4 regions of the Specibacter sp. BI4 genome follow, and region 2 is predicted to be linked to each of the others. Evidence: riboswitches for the same ligand, from Rfam matches in the RefSeq annotation. Region 2 holds a riboswitch; each other region holds the start of a gene.

Region 1 (4,965 bases), 1.8 Mb from region 2:
TGAAGACCTGCTCGGACGGCTGTGCGCCGACTCCGAGCCAGTACTGGGCACGATCGGACTTGACCTCAATGAATGAAGGCTGTTCCGTCGGGTGGTACTTGCCGATCTCTTCGATGGCACGGCCATCACGCTTGGCGCGTGAGTCCATGACGACGATGCGGTAGTACGGTGCGCGCATCTTACCAAAGCGCTTAAGGCGAATCTTTACGGCCACTTTTGTGGTTACTCCTGGTTCGAAAAAGGGGCGAATTCCGTGTCACGCTCCCGTGGGGCGGGCCGTTCGACGGATTTCTAAGGACAAGACCTACACGCGGAGAGAGGGGCCACGCGGATCGAGTACCTGTTCATTATGCCAGAAAAACTTCGAGCTGTGCGACGTGTTGCGTGCACATCCGGTCATGAGGTGCCCCACCTGCCCCATAACGCGGATGCCCGACGGCGCACAGCTCCGCCCGGACGCTCCTGCAGCTCAGGGGGTGTCTACCCCGACGCTCCTGCACTTTCCGCTGGGCGTCCCGCCCCATCTGCAGTCTCAATTGCGGAGTTCGCCGAAGATGAGCCGAACTCGCGAAACGACCCACAACATGCACCTATTTCGCGAGTTGGGGTCATGTTCACCGAACGGGCGCGCCACAGCCGCGGGTTGCGGGCATTTTCGGCGCAATCGGCTGGCCAGAGGTGTTCGGGAACGCAAAAAATGATCCCGATCCCGCCAAACGATGCCGGAATTCCGGAATCACGTGGAGGGATCGGGATCATGTTCTGGCCAACCGGGCCCCGACGGCACTCAGCCGTGGTGGAGCACCAACGGGATGGAGCACCGCCGGGATGGAGCCCGGCTCCGACGGCGCTCCGCCACGAAGGAGCCCGGCGGCTACTCTGCGGAGTAGAAGAACAGGCTCATTTTTGCGTTTTCCTCGGCGGCCGAAAGGGTTGCAGCCGACATTGCTGTCAGGGCGCGTAACAGCGGCTCGGTCACCTCGGGGGTGGATTCCATTTCCTCGGCGGCGGCCCATTCGGCAGCCAGGTCCACAACGTCCTCCGGATCCTCGGGGTCGTTCAGCTCGGCGAAGACCTCAAGGAGCGCATCCGGAACAGCAAACAGCGTGTCGAGTTCGATGTCGACAAGGCTCAGCTCGGCGGCGACGCCGGTTGCATGGACCTTCTTGACGGCAAACTCGCCCAGCACTTCAATCTCAAAATCGCTCAGGCCGGGTGTCGGCAGGACCGGCACATCGATGGAGGGTGTTTTTCCTGTCATCCTGGCTTTCGCCCGGGCGACGGCCTGGTGGTGGTCGGCGATGAAGAACTCTGAGTAATTGGCCACGCATAAGCCTTTCAAGTTGAGGTTCCGGGCCGTTTGGCTTCCGGGGCGCCAGCCGCTTTACACGGCTGGGTGTCCGGAACCAACACTAACCCGAATCCGGTTCTTCCACGGATCGTCAAAGACAATCTCGGCGCCCGTGTTGGCGACGGAAATGCCATGGTGGGTCAACCGCGCATGGAGGGCCCCGACGTCGTCCGTCTTGGGCAGCTGGATCAGCACCTCACCGAGGCCCAGGGTGTCCTTGCGGGGGCCGGCGCCGCGGCTGTTCCACACGTTCATGGCCATGTGGTGGTGGTAGCCGCCGGCCGAGACGAACAAGGCCTGGCCGTGGAAGCCGGAGGTCTTTTCAAAACCGAGCGTGTCAACATAGAACTGCTCCGCGGTCTTCACGTCGCCAACCTGCAGGTGGACGTGCCCGATGTCGGCCCCGGACTGGCGCTGGCCGACAACGGATTCCTCGGTCAGGTGCTGCTCGAGGTACTGCTGCGGAGAGAGCGCAAGGGAAGCCATCTCGACTTCGCCGTTCTTCCAGGTCCAGGCGTCGCGGGGGCGGTCCCAGTAGAGCTCAATGCCGTTGCCCTCCGGATCGGTGAAGTAGAAGGCTTCGGACACCAGGTGGTCGGCGCTGCCGGCAAATGCCTGCGGGCTGTACTGGGCGGCCGTGGCGACGGTGGCGGCAAGGGACGCCTGATCGTCAAAGAGCAGCGCCGTGTGGAACAGGCCGGCTTCCCCGCGCCCCGGAACGTGAAGGCCGCCGGCGGGCTGCAGATGCACCAGCGGGGTGCTGCCGCGGCCCAGGTACTGGCCGCCGTCGGCTTCGGCAACAACGTCCAGGCCAAGCGCCTTTTGGTAGTAGTTGCTCATCAGTGTCATGTCGCCGACCCTGAGCATCACGGTGCCCATGGTGAGGTCGGCGGACAGCAGGTCTTGTTGCGTGGTCATTTTCTCTCCAAGGTTCGTTGCACTCATACTAGCGTCAACTACTTGAAGCTTCAAGTTATTCCTTGGGTGGCAGTTTGGCTTCCATGACAATGCGCCGGGCCAGGTCATCCATTCCCCGCCCCATTTCCTCCGCCCGCAGGGCAATCAGCCCGGGCGTCAAGTGCCGCCGCGGAACTTCGGCAAACCCGCAGCTGGCATAAAACGGGCCGTTGAAGGGAATCTCGGCGAAGGTGCACAGCGTCATCGTGCTGAATCCGGCTTCCCGGGCCCACGCCTTTGCGGCGGTGACAAGTGCGCGCCCGATGCCTTGGCGCGCATAGTCGGGGCTGACGGCGAGTTGTTCCAAGTGGGCCTGGCCGTCGACGATTTCCAGGCGAACGAAGGCCATCGGAGGCCTGCCGGCAACCATGATATGGAAGGCAGAGGCGTAATCGTCGGCCGTCCCTGCCGGCGGGAACTCGGAAATGTCCATGGGTGGATCCAACGTTTCAAACGCCGCGTCTGCGTCGGCCTCGATGGACGGCAGAAGCGCAAACTCACTCAATGCGGCCGGACGTATTTCAAGCATGCACCGATCCTACGGCTTGACACCGGCCCCCGTTGATCGTGTAGCTTCGTTCTTGACCACACGGGAGCCCCGAAGCAGGGGCTGAGACATGGGCTGAAGCTGCCCTGGACCGTTGAACCTGTCCGGGTAATGCCGGCGAAGGAAGTGAGTTTCACCCATGAGTGTCACTGAACAAAGCCTTGCCCACACGCTTTCCCACCTCAAGGACGAACAGCACGGGCTAAGCGTTCCCGTAACCTCCATTTCACTGGATGAATCCGGTCCCGGCCGCCCCAATCCACCCTTTCAGGTGTACCGCACCGCGGGGCCGGGCAGCGACCCTGTCCGCGGACTGCCACTCTTGCGGGATCCCTGGATCACGGCTCGGGAGGACACCGAGAATTACCAGGGGCGCAGGCGTGAACTGCTCGACGACGGCCGCTCAGCCCAGCGGCGCGGCGCAGCGTCCGCGGAATGGCAAGGCACGCAACGCACTCCCCTGCGATCCCTGGCCGGGCGCACGGTGACCCAGATGCACTACGCAAGGGCCGGCGTCGTCACTGCCGAAATGAGGTTCGTGGCGCTGCGTGAAGATTGCCCGGTCGAACTCGTTCGCAGCGAGTTGGCGGCGGGCCGGGCCATCATCCCCAGCAACATCAACCACCCCGAATCCGAACCCATGATCATTGGCAAGGCGTTCTTGGTGAAGATCAATGCGAACATCGGCAATTCGGCCGTTACGAGCTCCATCGCCGAAGAGGTGGACAAGATGCAGTGGGCCACGCTGTGGGGTGCGGACACCGTCATGGACCTTTCAACCGGCAACGACATTCACACGACGCGTGAATGGATCATCCGCAATTCCCCGGTCCCCATTGGCACCGTGCCCATCTATCAGGCATTGGAAAAGGTCAACGGTGAAGCCCACAACCTCACGTGGGACATTTTCCGCGACACCGTCATAGAACAGTGCGAACAAGGCGTGGACTACATGACCATCCACGCCGGCGTGCTGCTGCGCTACGTCCCGCTCACGGCCAACCGCGTCACGGGAATCGTCTCCCGCGGCGGCTCAATCATGGCCGGCTGGTGCCTCGCCCACCACCAGGAGAATTTCCTGTACACGCATTTTGATGAGCTGTGCGAAATCTTTGCCCGGTATGACGTTGCATTTTCCTTGGGCGACGGCCTGCGTCCAGGCTCCACGGCCGATGCCAACGACGCTGCCCAGTTTGCCGAGCTGGACACCCTGGCCGAACTGACCAGGCGGGCCTGGAGCTACGATGTTCAGGTCATGGTGGAGGGGCCGGGCCACATCCCGTTCCATCTGGTGCGCGAGAACGTTGAGCGACAACAAGAGCTGTGCGACGGGGCGCCGTTCTACACCTTGGGGCCGCTGGTCACAGACATTGCCCCGGGGTACGACCACATCACGTCCGCAATCGGCGCCACCGAAATCGCCCGGTACGGTACGGCCATGCTGTGCTACGTCACGCCCAAAGAACATCTGGGCCTGCCAAACAAAGATGATGTCAAGACGGGCGTCATCACCTATAAGATCGCCGCCCACGCGGCCGACATGGCCAAGGGGCATCCCGGCGCCCGGGACCGTGATGACGCATTGTCCAAGGCACGGTTTGAATTCCGCTGGCGTGACCAATTCTCACTGTCCCTTGATCCAGCCACAGCCGAGGCCTTCCACGACGAGACGCTCCCGGCAGAAACAGCCAAGACCGCGCATTTTTGTTCCATGTGCGGTCCGAAATTTTGCTCCATGAAGATCAGCCAAGACATCAGGGACACCTTTGGAACGGCGGCGCAACAAGAGGAGATTGCCGGCGGTATGGCGACCAAGAGTGCGGAATTCCTGGCCGCCGGAGCCAAGGTGTACCTGCCCGAATTGGCGGTCCTCCGCAAATAAGTGCGCCGGGTTAGGCGCCGGCAGCGTCCCCTTGGGCATCGATGAATTCAGCGATCAGCTCCGCACCCTCGGGGCTGTCGTGGGGGCGGTGGCCGCCGGGGGACATCCTGTGCACGGCCCCGGTTGTAGTGAGGTAATCGGCGATCTCCTCATACAGGGGCTCCCAGCCACCTGTCAGCACCAGCGTCGGAACCCCGGGAACAATGTGCAGTGGAGCCTCCCACTGAG
Region 2 (4,965 bases):
CGCGACAACGCCGCCGTGGCAGCCAGTTCCCCGCCCGCGGGCCGCAGCAAGCCGCCCAGGGTCAGTGCCAGCGTTGATTTTCCCGAGCCGTTGGGCCCGGTGACACTCAGTGCTTGCCCTGCCTTGACCTGCACGGAAGGAACGACGGCGGCAGGAACCGCGGGGTGCCTGCGCCGCCCTTTCGTGCGGGAGACAGCGAGATCCGTTGCCTCAAGCAGCAGGCCGGTTCCGGCGTCGTCCATTGGCTGGCGTGGGACTGCGTTGCTGCGCGGGCGGACGTGGGGGACATGTCCGGGGACCCAAATTCCGGCGCCGGCCAACAGTTCGCGGCTTTGCGCCAGCACCCTGGCGGGCGGGCCGTCGAAGAGCACCCCGCCCGGCTCGCCAAGGCTGTCCGGGGCCAGCACCACGATTCTGTCCACCACGTCGAGCCACACGGAAACCCTGTGTTCGACAACCACCAGGGTGGCTCCGCTTTCGTCGAGACTGTGGCGCACGGCGTCGCGGACCTCCACAACCCCGGCGGGATCCAAGTTGGCGGTGGGCTCGTCCAGCAGCAGCAGGCCGGGGCGCATGGCCAGCATGCCGGCCAGGCCCAGCCGCTGCTTTTGTCCGCCGGAGAGGGCGGAGCTGGGGTGGTCCAGGGGCAGTGCGAGGCCCACGGATTCGAGGGCGGCGTGCACCCTGCGCCAGATTTCATCGCGCGGGACGGCCAGGTTTTCGGCGCCGAAGGCAACGTCGTCGCCTACGCGTGAGAGCACCACCTGGGCGTCCGGGTCCTGCTGCATGAGGCCGGCCCGGCCACGGGATTCCGCCACGGGCCGGCCGTCAATGCGGAGCTCGCCGATTTCGTTGGCGTCCTCGTCGTCGCCGAGCACGCCGGCGAGCGCGTGCAGGAGCGTGGACTTGCCCGCGCCGGAGGGGCCCAGCAGCAGCACCCGCTCCCCCGGGGCGATCTCCAGGTCCAGGCCCTGCACCGCACGGTCATGGCGGCCCGAATGCTGCCAGCCCCAGCCCCTGGCGGAGATCCGCGCCGGGGCACCCCGTGGCTGTGTTGACGCCAAGGCTAGACCGCCCTCTCGGTGGCGGCTCCCCGCGAGGGCAGATTCGCCAGCGCTCCCGTGCGGGCCAGTGCGCGGACGGCCAACCAGGGCACCAAGCCGGCAATGACGGCACCGGAGATCATGGCCAGGACAACGTAGACGGTTTTCCATTCAATGGCCCAGGCCACGTTGTACACCACGCTGTCGTTCAGGCCCATGGCCAGCCCGGCCAGCGCACCGGCCAGCAGCGACACGGGCAGCGTGAACTTGCGGTAGCGGAAGAGTGCAAAGCCCAACTCCGCACCGAGCCCCTGCACGAGGCCCGAGAGCAGCACGGTGAAACCAAAGTGGGTACCGAGCAGGCCCTCGACGCTGGCCGCGATCAGTTCGCAGTACAGTGCAGCGCCGGGCTTGCGGATCACCAGCCCGCCCAGCACGCCGGCGATCAGCCAACCCCCGCCGTAGAGTGCACCGATGGGCGGGAAGGCGACGGTGAAGGCGCTGACCAGGCCGTAGCCGGCGGACCACAGCCAGAAGATGACACCCACGGCCACACCGAGAACCGACACCACAACGATGTCGACCACCCGCCACGTGCTTTTCCGTGCCACCGGGTTGTTTGGCGTGTTTTTTTGCGCGGCGTTTTCGCCCGCGAATGACTTGCTCATGATTCCTCCTTTGCAGGAGGGGCGGATGCGTCGGTATTTCCGCGCAGCCGAAGAGAACTCGACTCCCTTCGCCGGTACTAGCCGGAGCAGGTTCGAGGGTCTGCGGCGAACCGCACTCTCAGCGCCGATACCCAAGCCGGGTGGACGCTCCCCTGTCGTGTTTGAATTGCGGCTTCAGTTTACCCCCGCCACGTTCCCGGGGCCAATGTTCGTGACGCACGACGGCGGGAGGCCCCCTGGGTGGGCCTCCCGCCCTCGTGCTTGGCTGGGTTGGGTTGGGGTGGTGCTACTTCACCACCACCTTGCCCACCATTCCCATGTAGTCATGCAGGGCGCAGATGTAGCTGAACGTCCCTGCCTTGTTGAACGTCACGGTGAACGTGGATCCGGGAATCATGATCCCCGAATTCAGGTTCCCGCCGGCGAACTTCGCCGGATTACCCGACGGCGGGCCGAAGTTGGCCGGCTCGGTGCCGAATGTGACGGTGTGCGGGGCTGCCATGCCGTTGTTGATGAACGTGACCTTTTGACCCACGTGCACACGAACGGTGGGCTGGATAAACCGCATGACCATGGTCATGCCGTCGTCGGTGCCGACGTAGACATGGTGCGAGTCAGCCAGCGCCTCTGCTGCGTGCCACAGCGCACGCCCGTCCTTCAGGATGCTGTGTGCCTCCTTCTTCGCCTGCTTGTTGTAGTCGTTCTGCGTGTACGGGTACGGTGTGCCGGCGGCCGCCACATGCACGGTTCCCTTCATCATGGCGCCGTGGACCAGGCAGTAGTAGGTGAAGTTGCCTGCGGCGGGGAACTTCAGGCTGTAGCCCGTGACGGCCGGGAGGCCGCTGTCGGTAACGTTGCTCAGGATGCCCGAGTTGTAGTAGGACGCGCCGTCATAGGAGCTGCCGCCAACGGGAAACAGCTGTGCAGGGTCGCCCGGGTTGAATTCCATCAACGGCACCCCCGGTGGCAACAAGGTGACGGTGTGAGGCTCTGCCGAGTTCGCCAGCCAACTGACGGTGTCCCCCGCGTTGACATAGACGTTGGCGGGGAGAAATGCCATGCTCTGGATGGCCTGGTTCGGGGACTCATTGCCAGCCAAAACCGTCCAGGTTTGCGGGCCGTGATGGCCGTGCCAGCCTCCGCCGGAGTTGGCAACTGCCGGTCCTGAAAGGGCCAGCGGCATCAGCAGCGCCAAAATTGCTGCAACGAGCATCGGAACCCTGCGTGATGAAATGCGCTGCAGGCGATGATTTTCTAAACGACGCCTCATGGGTCGTTCCCTTCTCGAAAGGTGCGGCCGCCTGGTCAGGCATCCGCACGAGATGGGTCCCTCCCCTCAAAAGGGGCCAGCTCTGCCACCCTGCCATGACAGGGTGGCCGGTTGCACGCCGGACCACCTGAGCTCCAGGTCCGGGGCGCCACGTTCCACCATTTTGTGGACGGCGACTGCAAACTACGGCATGTTCACAGCTGCCACAGATGCAAAGGACCGCAAACAAGCGCGCACTTTCCATGGTCCACCCATGCATCCGGCTTGTCGAGGGGACGACGCGAGTGAATTAAAGTGCTCGCGAAATGGGGTGCGTGCCTCATGATGGGTGTGTTTCCACGGTTGCCCCACCCTCCGGCAGCCGGTGCAAGGCGTTAGGCTGGCAGTAGGGTTATTCCCGCAATTGTCCGGCCACAGAATTCAGGAGTACTTCATGAACATCGTCTTCAAACTGCTCGGAACAGGGATAAGCCTCGGGGCTGGTTTTGCGGCCAGCAAGCTCGTGGACACTGCCTGGGAGAAAAGCACCGGCAACAAGCCGCCGAAGGATGGTGCGGATCTGGAGAACAGTCTCCGTTCCGCACTGACTTTTGCGCTGGTCTCCTCTGTCGTGGCGGCCATCATCCAGACGTTGGCCCAGCGCACCACACAGAAGGCCATTGCCCGCTTCAACAAGCACCCCGAAGAGGTCTGAGCCCGCACGAAAAAGGCGCCATCCGCCGTCGTGAATGACGGCGAATGGCGCCTTTTTTGCGCTCCCATGCCCACGGGCGGGCCGGGCTAGCTCTTGGTGTCGTCTTCGATGACGGCGGCCACGACCTGGTCCAGTTCGTCCACGCTGAGCAGTTCCGGGCGGCGGTGCTTGGTGCGGTACCCGGCCCTGCCCACCATGTGTGCAGAAACTGGAACGGTCAGCAGCTGGAACAGCCAGGCAATCAGCAAAATGGGCACCAGAGACCAGACACGCAGCTGCAGCCCCATGGCCGTGAGCATCAGCAGCAGGCCCAACACCTGCGGTTTCGTGGCTGCGTGCATGCGGCTCATGAGGTCTGGAAAGCGCAGCAGCCCAATGGCCGCTGCGAGGCTCATCGAGGCACCCAGCAACAGGCAGATGGCCGCCAAAACGTCCAGGAAGGCATTCATACGTCCTCCTTCTTATGCGCGACGAAGCGGGCCACCGTGACTGAGCCGATGAAGCCAATCACCGTCAGGACCACCAGCAGCGCCAAATTGTCGGCGTGTTTGTTCACGGCCATTTCCGTGGCCAAGGCCGCACCAAAGATGGCCAGCAAAACATCGGCCGCGATCACGCGGTCAAGCAGCGACGGGCCCTTGGCAATCCGATAAATGGTCCCCGCTGAAGCGAGCGTGAGCAGCCCGACAACAATAATGACAACAGTATTCATGGCTGTTACAGCACCTCCCCGGTGGTTGGAGTGCCGGCGGACCCGGCGCGGCTGGCACGGCCAGCGCCGGTTGACGCGTGGGTCACCATGGGCGCACCCTCGTGTTCGGATTTCACTGCCGCCAGCTCGGCCCGGGTCCCCATGACGCGGATCAACCTGGCCTCAAAGCCTTGGATGTCCGCGCGGACCTTTTCCACACTCGCCGTGGTGGGCGCGTTCATGGCATGCACATAAAGGGTTGCCGATCCCCTGTCCACCTCAACCACCAGCGAGCCGGGAATCAGGGAAAGCACATGGCCAACCGCCGTCATCATGAAGTCCGACGGGCTGCGCAACGGCACCGCCAAGACCGCATTGCGGATGTTCGGCCCTTTCGCAATGGACCAGTACAACACCTGGAAACTGGCAATGGTGACTTGTTTGATGAACCAGAACATGAACGTCACGGCGCGCAAAACGTTGAACCGTCCGCTGAGTTCAATGGGCGGAAGGTAAAACGCATGCGAGACCGCCAGGGAGATCAACGCACCAAAAAGCAGGTTGCCGGGGCTGAAATCCTGCCAGAGGGCGCCCCAGAC
Region 3 (4,965 bases), 2.1 Mb from region 2:
GCGTACACCACTGGGGAACTCACTTCTCTCGACGTTTATTACAAAGTTTTTATGCCGGCTTGGATCAGAATTGATCTCCGCCAACCGCATGCGCCGCAGTTCAAGATTGAACAGACGCGGGGTGCATACTATGTGCCTCAACGCCGTGGACCTCAATGGAGTTCTGCCATGGAGTGGTTGCCCTAGGTGTTGGCGTAAGCACCGAAGATCAAGAATACGCTAATTCTGCCTCCGGGAGCAAATGACACTGGTTCCGGGTCCCTTGCACCCTCCTGGCAAAACATTGTTTTACCAGCGACGCTGCGTGGTTCCTGAAACCGTACTCACCAACATTAGCGCGACTGCCGCCAATTATTGTCATTTTTGGCCAGTGCGGCGCCGTTTCCTTGCGCACAGCGGGTGGTGTTAATCACCTGCGCCGGTGATACCGCCCGGAAGTTGGCTGTGCGGGGCCGCAAAGAAATCGACCTCGTACTGTGCCGAATGGGCAAAGGCCGCCCGCATGCGTCCACGTTCCAGGGCGGATCCCCGCCGTGCCGCCACGTCCATAATGCCGACGGCAGTCGCCGTTGCCTGCGCAAAGTCGTCGGCGGCGTACGTCGCCAGCCACGCCCCATAGGGGTGCTCCCCCACAAACGACAGGTAGTCGGAGTGCAACACGCGCCCCACCTCCGCATACAACCAATAACACGGCAGCACTGCGGCAACGACTTCCCCGTAGCTTCCGGAGAAGGCAACGCCCTGCAGGTGGTCCACGTAATGTTTGGTGACCGGGCCCTGCTGCAGCTCCGCAGGGTGGTCGCGGAGCCAGTCGCGGTGCAGCGCCATTTCAACCTCGAGGCAGTTTTGGGCGCCGCCGGCCCAGAATTTCTGTTCGGCTTCGGTGGGCGCCAGGGCACTTGCGCGGGCCAGGACCCGGGAATAGCTGCCCAAATACAGCGCATCCTGGGCGAGGTAGTAGGCGAAGTGGTGTCCCTGCAGGGTCCCTGCGGCCAGTTCCTTGATGAAGTCAAGGGCAAAAATGGCCCGGCGCTGCTGGGCGCATTGTTTCCACAGTTCACTGCTGAAGCTGCCCGGCCGTGGCGCCGCCTGCTCCCACAGGGCGTGCAAATGGTTGATGGGTCCCGCGCCGGTGCCCACCCGCAGCGCCGCCGAGGTCTCCAGTGCCCGCCCCAGCCACTCCTTCGCCAGGGCCACGCTTGCCTGCCAGTCCCCTGTCTGCGCCTGCAGCGTGGCCACCGCCGCCGACAACGAACATCCGGTGCCGTGGGTGTTGGCTGTGTCGACCCGGGCCGCGTTGAATTCCTGTACCGTGCCGTCCGGGGCGACCAGCGCGTCGGGGCACTTCTCCCCCGGCAGGTGGCCGCCCTTCACGAGGACCAGGACCTGGTGCAGGGCAGCCAGCTCCCGGCCCTGCTGCACGGCTTCCTGCCAGTCGGAAGCCTCCGGCTGGTTGAGCAGCACTGCCAGTTCAGGAATGTTGGGCGTCACCAGGTGGGCGTTTTTGACCAGTGCCAGCAAGGCCCGGCGTGCTGCCGGGAGCATGAGCTCGTCACCGCTGGTGGCAACCATGACCGGGTCAAGAACGACGACGGGCGGGCGGGTGCGCACCAGCCAGTCCGCGACGGCGTGCATCACCTCTGCCGTGCCCAGCATGCCGATCTTCACCGCGTCAATGGTGACGTCCGCGGCGACGGCGTCCAGCTGGGCGGTGAGGAAATCCGCCGGGGGGACGTGGACGCCCTGCACTCCCCGGGTGTTTTGGGCGGTCAGGGCCGTGATGGCGGCCATGGCATAACCGCCATGGGCTGAAATGGATTTGATGTCGGCCTGGATGCCTGCTCCCCCGGAGGGGTCCGATCCCGCGATGCTCAGGATCCTGGGGTGCCGCACCGCCGCGGGCATGCCCTGGGGATTATCGCCCCGGAGGCTTTCGGCATGAATACTTTCGCCGGGAACAACTTCGGGCGTCGCTGAATTGATGGTGCTGGTGCTCATTGGGACATCCCTTCGCCGGTGCTAACCGGGCAGGTTCAACGGGTATTGTCTCAGCCTGCCCTGATGGCGTGGCACCCCGTGTCGATCTCCACCCTAGCCCCGGCCCGCCCGTTAAAGAAAAAACCCGCAGTAGCCGTCGAAGACCTTGTTCAAAGGCGGTCTTCGACAACAACTGCGGGTTGTCTCATGGCTTTTCAGCGATTAGAGTTCCGAAGCCGGCACTCCCACACCCAAGATGATCGGGCCGCTGCTGTTTTTCACGGGTTGGGCAGCTGCCGGAATTTCCACCGCAGCACTCATGTGCGGGGCGGAACCCTGACCGGCAGATGTTGCAACCGAGGTCTCCACGCTCATGTCGGCACCCCCCTGGGCACTGCGTGCGCTGCGGTTGCGGCGCCCCCGGCGTGAGGACCGTGACCGGTTGTCACCGCCGGCCTCAGACGAGTGGTCGTGCGGCTGGTCCTGGCCAGGCGCTGCCAGCTGGTCCAGGGCCTGCGACAGTCCGGCCAGCGCTGCCGCCTGGTGTGCATTGTGCTCCTCCGGGCTGCCGCTGCTTTCGCTGCGGTGTCCGCGCGGGAGCTCGATGGCTTCCCCGCCAAAGGTGAGCGTGGCGCCGTCGGGCGTTTCCGTCGTTTCCGCAGGCGCCGAAGCAACCTCGGTGCCGGCGGCACTGTGCGGCTGCCCGCCGTCGTGCTCATGATGCGAGGCTGCAGCGGCCGCGGCAATGTTCGCCAGGGCGGCACGGGCTTCATGGGCCTTTTGCGCCTTCTGGGCCTCGCTTGCCTCGTCGTGCACCGGAACGGGGGCGGCCTCGTGCGGCTCAGTTTCCGGCTGCTGCCCGCGGTTGCGGTTGCGCTTGCGTTCGCTGCGGGTTGAGCGGTTGGCTGTCCGTTCGCTCTCGCGGTGTTCGGGCTTGGCGCCGTGGATCTGTGCGGCTTCCACGGCGGGGCTGTGCGTGCGGCGGTGCTCGACGGGAATCTCGTGCGTGACCATGCCGCGGCCGGCGCATGTGGGGCACTGCTCGCCAAAGACCTCGAGGAGCCCGGTGCCCATGCGCTTGCGCGTCATCTGCACGAGCCCAAGCGAGGTGACCTCGGCAACCTGGTGCTTGGTGCGGTCCCGGCCCAGGCATTCGACCAGGCGCCGGAGCACCAGGTCGCGGTTGGATTCGAGGACCATGTCGATGAAATCGATGACGATGATGCCGCCGATGTCACGCAGGCGCAGCTGTCGGACGACTTCTTCGGCCGCTTCCAGGTTGTTCTTGGTGACTGTTTCTTCCAGGTTGCCGCCGGAGCCGGTGAACTTGCCGGTGTTGACGTCAACCACCGTCATGGCTTCGGTGCGGTCGATGACGAGGGAGCCGCCGGAGGGCAGGAAGACCTTGCGTTCCAGGGCCTTGTTGATCTGCTCGTCGATGCGGTGCGCGGCGAAGATGTCCTCGGTCATGGTCCACTTCTCCAGGCGGTCAAGCAGGTCCGGGGCCACATACGTCACGTACGCCTCGATCGTGTCCCAGGCGTCCTCGCCGGAGACGATGAGCTTGGTGAAGTCTTCGTTGAATACGTCGCGGACCACCTTGATGGTCAGGTCGGGTTCGCCGTAGAGCATTTCCGGGGCGAGCGTCTTGTGTGACGAGGCCCGCTCGTTGATGCCGGCCCACTGGGCGCGGAGCCGGTTGATGTCGTTGGTGAGCTCTTCCTCGCTGGCACCTTCGGCGGCCGTGCGCACAATGACGCCGGCGTTCTCGGGCAGGTGGTCCTTCAGGACGCGCTTGAGGCGGTTGCGCTCGACGTCGGGCAGCTTGCGGGAGATGCCTGTCATGGAACCACCGGGCACAAACACCAGGTAGCGGCCGGGGAGTGAAATCTGGCTGGTCAGGCGGGCACCCTTGTGGCCCACGGGATCCTTGGAAACCTGTACCAGCACCGGGTCGCCTGACTTCAGGGCATTCTCGATGCGGCGCGGCTGGCCGTTGAGGTTTGCGGCATCCCAATCAACTTCGCCCGCGTACAGGACGGCGTTGCGGCCGCGGCCAATGTCGACAAAGGCGGCTTCCATGCTGGGCAGCACGTTCTGGACCTTGCCCACGTACACGTTGCCGATGAGGGAGTCCTGCTGGGTCTTGGAGACAAAGTGTTCGGCCAGAATGCCGTCTTCGAGGACACCGATCTGGATCCTGTCTTCGCCCTGGCGCACCACCATGACACGGTCAACTGATTCGCGGCGGGCCAGGAACTCGGCCTCGGTGATGACTGTGCGGCGGCGGCCGGAGTCGCGCGAGTCGCGGCGGCGCTGCTTCTTGGCTTCGAGCCGGGTGGAGCCGCGCAGGCTGGTGACCCGGTTGGGGTCGCTTGAGCCGGTGTCGGACGGGGTGCGGGGGGCACGGACCCGGGTGACGGTGTTGGGCGGATCCTCATCGGAGCCCCCTGTCAGTTCCAGGTCCTGGTCGCCGCGGCGGCGACGGCGGCGGCGGCGCGAGGTCACGCCGTCGTCGGTGTCTTCAGCGTCTGTCTCGGCGGCTGCGCTGTTATTGGCGTCCGGTGCATCGGCTGCTTCGGAATCGTTGCCGCGGGTCCGGCGGTTGCGGCCCCGCGAGCGGCCCTGGCGATCACCGTCGTGGCCGTCACTCTTGCCGGCTGCGCCGTCTTCGTTGTCCTCGCGGGCTTCCTGGGTGGCTGCGGCAGGCACGGCCAGGCTCAGGTCGGGGGCTAGGAACAAGGCTGACATGGCTGCGGAGGGGGCCAGGAACAAGGAGTCGGCGGCAGCTGTGCCAGTGCTGTCCACAGCATCGGGCGCAGACGGTTCAGCCGCAGTGTCGGGCGTGGCTGCTGCGGTGGTTGTTGCGGTTGCTTCGGTCGCAGTGCCGGCCGACGGTTCGGTCGTATCGGCAGCAGCCGAATCAACGGCAGCCTCGGTCTCCACGGCGGCGCTCTTGGCGGCAGGCCTGCGGCGGCTGCGGGTGGT
Region 4 (4,965 bases), 580 kb from region 2:
TATTCCACGGACCCAACGTCATCCCTGGTGCGAGTCGGGACGTGCCAGGCCCAAATTCTCCCGCAGGGTGCTCCCCTGATAGGAGGAACGGAAGATCCCCCGTTCCTGCAGGATTGGCACCACCAATTCCACAAAATTCCTGAGTGATTCAGGGTAGGCGGGGCACATGAGGTTGAATCCGTCGCAGGCGCCCGATTCAAACCAGGCCTGTATCTCATCCGCGACTTCGTTGGCGGTTCCCATCATGGTGGCGTGCCCACCCCCGGCGGCCAAAAAGCCCAACAATTCTCGCAAGGTAGGTTGCATCGTCGCAATGATGCGCTGCACCGTGAGGTATCGGCCCTGAGGCCCCGTGAATGTTGCGGCAGGGGGCAGCGGGGCCACGAGGTGATCGAGTCCGTGTCCGCTGTAGTCCATTCCGGTGAAAATATTGAGCTGGCCGATGGCTGTGTCAATGTCCAGGTAGGCGTCCAGTGCCCGTTTTTTCTCCATGGCTTGCTCACTGGTGGCGGCGACATAGGTGACAAGGCCGGGAAGAATCGGGACCGTGGTCCCGTCTCGGCCGGCAGCAGCCAGGCGGGTCCGCATGTCAGTGGCGAATTCGATTGCGGAGTCCTTGTCCCACGACACCGAATAGATGGCTTCGGCAAATTGCGCAGCAAAATCTCGTCCGGCCTCCGAGGAACCCGCTTGGAACAGCACCGGCCTCCCCTGCGGGGAACGGGGGACATTCAGTGGCCCCGCCACGGAGAAATACTTCCCGGCGTGGTTGATCGGCTGGATCTGTTCCGGATCAATAAATGTTCCCAGCTCCCGGTCCTTGGGCAATGCCTGGTCCGACCAGGAATCCCAGAGCCGCTGGATCACCCGGACGAATTCATCCGCCCGCTCATAGCGTTCGGCGTGCGTGGGCAGGGCCGCGAACCCGTGGTTTTGCGCCTCGGCGTCGAACATGGAGGTGACTATGTTTGCGCCCACTCGGCCGCCGCTGATGTGGTCCAGGGAGGCCAGCATGCGGGAGGCGTGGAAGGGTGTGTAGAAGCTGGAGGAGACGGTGGTGACCAGGCCAATGTGTTTCGTGGCCCGGGCAAGGGCACTCAGTGCCGTGATCGGTTCCAAGAGCGAGGGCACACCGGCGGAATACTGCCGGTTGACGCTGTGACCGTCGGCGAAGAAAACCGCGTCAAAGCATCCGCTTTCAGCCAGCTGGGCCAGCTCCTCGAAATAGGCTATGTCCCCGACACGGTCGGCGCTGGAATCCGGATGCCGCCAGCCCATGGTGTGGTGCCCTGCACCGAAGAGGAAGGCGTTGATGTGCATTTGCCGCGTGTTGGTGACGCCGTCAGTTGCCATCACTAGTTCATCACCAGTCCGCCGTCGACCACGAGGTTTTGTCCCGTCACTGCCCGGGACCAGGGTGATGCGAAGAACAGCACTGCATCAGCAAATTCAGCTGGTGTGGTGACCTTGCGCAGAGGTGTTCCGCCAGCGATCAAGTCGAAGACCTGCTCAGGTGTGGCGGCAGAGGCGTCGGTGGTGCGCAGCAGTCCCCCGGAGACCATGTTCACTCGAATTTTGGACGGGCCCAGGTCGGCAGCGAAGGTGCGTGTCAGTGCCAGTAGGGCAGCCTTGGCCGCGGTGTAGTCGTGGTAGGGCACCACCGGGTTTTGGAAAAGGTTGGTGCCAATGTTCACGATGACACCGAACCCGGCGTCTTTCATGCCCGGCAGCACCTCCTGAATCGTGTTCAGCGCACCGCCCACAACGCCGGAAAACTGGGCCGTAAATTCGTCGTAGCCAATGCCGTCCGCCTTTGACCGCGCGTCACCGTTAAAGGAAAAATCGGGCAAGGCGTTATTGATGACGGTGGTAATGGTCGCACCAAAATGCTCAGCTGCGGCAGTCACCATGGCTTGGACCTCGTCGGGGCGGGTGACATCGGCGCGCAAGGCAACGGCTTGTTCAGATCCGATGTCAGCGGCCAGTTCCCGTGCCGCCGCGTCACTGTTGCGGTAGTTCAGCACCACCCTGGCACCTTCCCGGGCGAAGGAACGGGCCACATCGGCACCTAGTCCGCGGCCTGCTCCGGTAATCAGTACGATCTGGTCTTTGATTTGCATGTCATACACCTTTCAGCGGAGCGAAAGGATGCCAGGAATGCACGAAGGTCTGGCTCGAGGGGACACATCGTCATTGCTGCAGGACCGGCATCCCTTCGCTCGGATTATCGAGATCAGGTTCAACGGGTCTAGCTCTCAGCCGCCAGGCGGCACCCCGTGTCGTGTCCTCGGCCAAACTACCACGGTTCGGACGGCGGCACGCAACGCCGTGTCCTCCCTCTTCGACTCAGCGCTGCAAAGTGTTGCCGTAGCTGCCCACATGGAAAATGGAGAGCTTCTGACCGGCTGATTGCCGGCTACTCTGAGTAATTCCACGGGTTGTGTGCGCCGGCCTGTCCGCCGCTCCAAAGAACTAATACGAGACCGCGCCCAACCTGCGGGCGCCACCCTCCAGCCGTGCCCGGGCCCTCATCTGTACCGGAGCCCCGGTAACAGATGACGCAACAGAGCCCTACGAAGTATCGATCTCCTGTACAGATGTATTTGCGACCGAGCGAAAAACGTTCGACTCTCTAGAAGAGGCTCGAGCTGACACGCGCCGGCGCGTTTATGGTGCCTCAAGATGCTCTTAGGGCTCACGTTGAAATTGGTTCTTGTTGTTCGGGCGTGTCGTTTTCTCCTTGGGGGCGGCGGTTACGGTGTAGTTCCAGTCGCCGTGGAAGTCGTGCCGGTGCAGGCGGGTCGCTTCGAAGGTTTTCATTTGTTGGTCGGTGATCCTGGTGCCTTTGGGGTAGGTGTTGGTGTCGCGCATTGACTCGATGGTGAGCCCGGATTTGTTGGTGGTTGCCGCGATGGTCTGGACGGCGACTTCGTGGGTTTGAAGGGGCCGGTCGCGCCAGTTCATGGTGATGGCGGAGAACATCCGGTGCTCAATCTTGTTCCACTTGGACGTTTCCGGGGGCAGGTGGCAGACGGTGATTTGAAGCCCGGTCTCGGCGGCCAGAGCGGCGAGTTCGGTTTTCCACAGCCGCGGCGGGACCCGTTGGATCCGCCGCCGTCCGCGGTGACCAGCAGCCTCTTCGCGTCCGGGTAGGCGGGGTGGCCGACTATTGTCCACCAGCGGCGGATCGACTCGACGGCGAAGGCGCCGGTTTCGGAGCCGACGTTGACGAGCCCGGTGTTCGCCCCGACGTCATAGATTCCGTAGGGCACCGCCTTGCCCTCCTTGCCGATGAAGTCGTAGATGGCATGCTCGGCCGTTGCCGTGCGAACGGCTTCCTCCCACACAGTTCCGGCCAAGCGCAGGGCCTGCTCAGTGATAGTGGCCAGCGTCGCGGCGCTCTTCGACCCGGCACTCTCACGCTCAGCCCGCCATTCCTTCGAGAACCGGGTCGCATCCGCGTTGGACACCCCGGCGGCCTTCCGCACGCACGAGGAAGCCGCGGCAGGCACAACTGACTTCGCGGCTGTGGCTGCGCGCAGGGGCACAGCCGTCGCGTAAGTCCCCACCGCTGAGTGCTGTTCGTTCGTGTCGGGAATCCGGTACGAACAGCACAGACGCAGGGGAAAGTTCCTAGGATGGGAGATGTGGTGGCAGATTCTCCCGGGGTGGTTCGTCAGCAAAATCTCCCCGACGAACCCGGTCGCCACGTCTACTACCAGCCGACCGGCAACGGCCACGAGCACTCCGTGCGGGAGCCTCTGAACAAGATTCAAAAGATCATCAAGGAGATGAATCCATGACCCAAGACGAGCAACAGCGCGCACTCCTGAACGATCACCTAGAGCGCATACAGGCCCGAGTGCACAAACTCGAAGCTGACCTCACCGCGGTGGTTCGTACCCGTCGCAACCAGTCCGACGATGATGAACACGATCCCGAAGGTGAAACCCTCTCTTCCCTTTGGTCCATGCAGGCAGGCCTCCTTGAAGCCGCACGTGTAGACGCCAGTCAGGCCAAAGACGCGATGCAGCGCCTCGAGGCAGGCACCTACGGCATCTGCATCTCCTGTCTCGAGCCCATCCCCATCGGCCAACTCGAAGTACGCCCCTTTCGAGAACGCTGCGTGCCATGCACAAGCTAAACACCCACCCGTGCCCGGAGACGCAGATAGTGAACCCCGTCGAGGGGTCAGGTGGCCCGGTATCGCCAAACCCCCTCACCACCCAGGCTAGAGTCCTAAGTCCGGCCTCGAGCACAGTTCTGATGCGTCGTGGTGGTGTCTTGCTCTCATGCCGCACTGGACCGACAGTCATGTCACCAATGGAACAAAACAACTACCGACAAACCTTGTTTTACTCCTGCTTCGGATGCTAAGCCTTGAGGGCGGAATGATCGCCGGGAGGCCTGGCACCGGCGGGAAGATCCCTCACGAAACCGAAGGAGCAGCTATGACGGACTATGACGATGAAAAGCGTGCCTTGGACGATTGGAGCCACCGGCTCTTGCATGCCTTGCAGATCCTGGACCTGGAAGCGGACGCTGAGTTGATCCTTAAGGTGGCTGAGAAATCATCCCGTTCGGTGAGCCCGTCTGCCGGCCCGATCGGCGCCTTCTATGTCGGCTACGCTGCGGCTTTGGCCACCACCAGCGGCGGCGTAGATACTCAGACGGCCGTGACCAACGCTGCAGAGAAGGTCATGAAGCTGTGCGAGGCAGTCAACGAGGGGGGTCCCGAAGGCGGTGGCTGGACAGAAACCGCCCAGTAGGCCGGAGCCAGGGCCTGGTGTTTTCCTTTTGGAATCGCCCGGTCCCGGTCCTGCCCAGCCCGGGTCAGACCGTGACCGAGGCCCCGGTCCCCCCACCCTCTACTCCCTCGCCGTTGCGGGCTGGCTCCAGCCGGACCACGACTTGTTTGGACACCGGGGTGTTGCTTCCTTCCGCCACGAACTCCAGTGGAACCAG

The links. Region 2 has a riboswitch for thiamine pyrophosphate ahead of AC1L6K_RS01685 (ECF transporter S component). Riboswitches for the same ligand answer to the same signal wherever they lie in the genome.
Region 1: linked by a shared signal. The riboswitch ahead of thiC (phosphomethylpyrimidine synthase ThiC) and the one ahead of AC1L6K_RS01685 (ECF transporter S component) in region 2 are both predicted to bind thiamine pyrophosphate.
Region 3: linked by a shared signal. The riboswitch ahead of thiD (bifunctional hydroxymethylpyrimidine kinase/phosphomethylpyrimidine kinase) and the one ahead of AC1L6K_RS01685 (ECF transporter S component) in region 2 are both predicted to bind thiamine pyrophosphate.
Region 4: linked by a shared signal. The riboswitch ahead of AC1L6K_RS19905 (3-oxoacyl-ACP reductase) and the one ahead of AC1L6K_RS01685 (ECF transporter S component) in region 2 are both predicted to bind thiamine pyrophosphate.

The regions. Positions count from the first base shown of each region.
Region 1 covers NZ_CM155265.1:2,118,116-2,123,080, reverse strand. Annotated here, with positions in the region: gene rpsP (30S ribosomal protein S16) at 1-214, opposite strand, end outside; gene AC1L6K_RS09700 (hypothetical protein) at 875-1,327, opposite strand; gene AC1L6K_RS09695 (VOC family protein) at 1,385-2,269, opposite strand; gene AC1L6K_RS09690 (GNAT family N-acetyltransferase) at 2,325-2,837, opposite strand; TPP riboswitch at 2,888-2,998, shown strand; gene thiC (phosphomethylpyrimidine synthase ThiC) at 2,995-4,737, shown strand; gene AC1L6K_RS09680 (alpha/beta fold hydrolase) at 4,748-4,965, opposite strand, start outside.
Region 2 covers NZ_CM155265.1:348,860-353,824, forward strand. Annotated here, with positions in the region: gene AC1L6K_RS01680 (ABC transporter ATP-binding protein) at 1-1,064, opposite strand, end outside; gene AC1L6K_RS01685 (ECF transporter S component) at 1,067-1,711, opposite strand; TPP riboswitch at 1,758-1,875, opposite strand; gene AC1L6K_RS01690 (plastocyanin/azurin family copper-binding protein) at 1,998-2,981, opposite strand; gene AC1L6K_RS01695 (DUF4235 domain-containing protein) at 3,415-3,675, shown strand; gene mnhG (monovalent cation/H(+) antiporter subunit G) at 3,762-4,124, opposite strand; gene AC1L6K_RS01705 (MrpF/PhaF family protein) at 4,121-4,387, opposite strand; gene AC1L6K_RS01710 (Na+/H+ antiporter subunit E) at 4,393-4,965, opposite strand, start outside.
Region 3 covers NZ_CM155265.1:2,470,539-2,475,503, reverse strand. Annotated here, with positions in the region: gene rplU (50S ribosomal protein L21) at 1-11, opposite strand, end outside; gene thiD (bifunctional hydroxymethylpyrimidine kinase/phosphomethylpyrimidine kinase) at 406-1,998, opposite strand; TPP riboswitch at 1,989-2,087, opposite strand; gene AC1L6K_RS11370 (Rne/Rng family ribonuclease) at 2,200-4,965, opposite strand, start outside.
Region 4 covers NZ_CM155265.1:4,408,098-4,413,062, forward strand. Annotated here, with positions in the region: gene AC1L6K_RS19900 (LLM class flavin-dependent oxidoreductase) at 19-1,353, opposite strand; gene AC1L6K_RS19905 (3-oxoacyl-ACP reductase) at 1,356-2,120, opposite strand; TPP riboswitch at 2,194-2,287, opposite strand; partial or broken gene AC1L6K_RS19910 (ISAzo13 family transposase) at 2,689-3,302, opposite strand; gene AC1L6K_RS19915 (hypothetical protein) at 3,651-3,803, shown strand; gene AC1L6K_RS19920 (TraR/DksA family transcriptional regulator) at 3,800-4,144, shown strand; gene AC1L6K_RS19925 (DUF6457 domain-containing protein) at 4,452-4,769, shown strand; gene AC1L6K_RS19930 (FdhF/YdeP family oxidoreductase) at 4,834-4,965, opposite strand, start outside.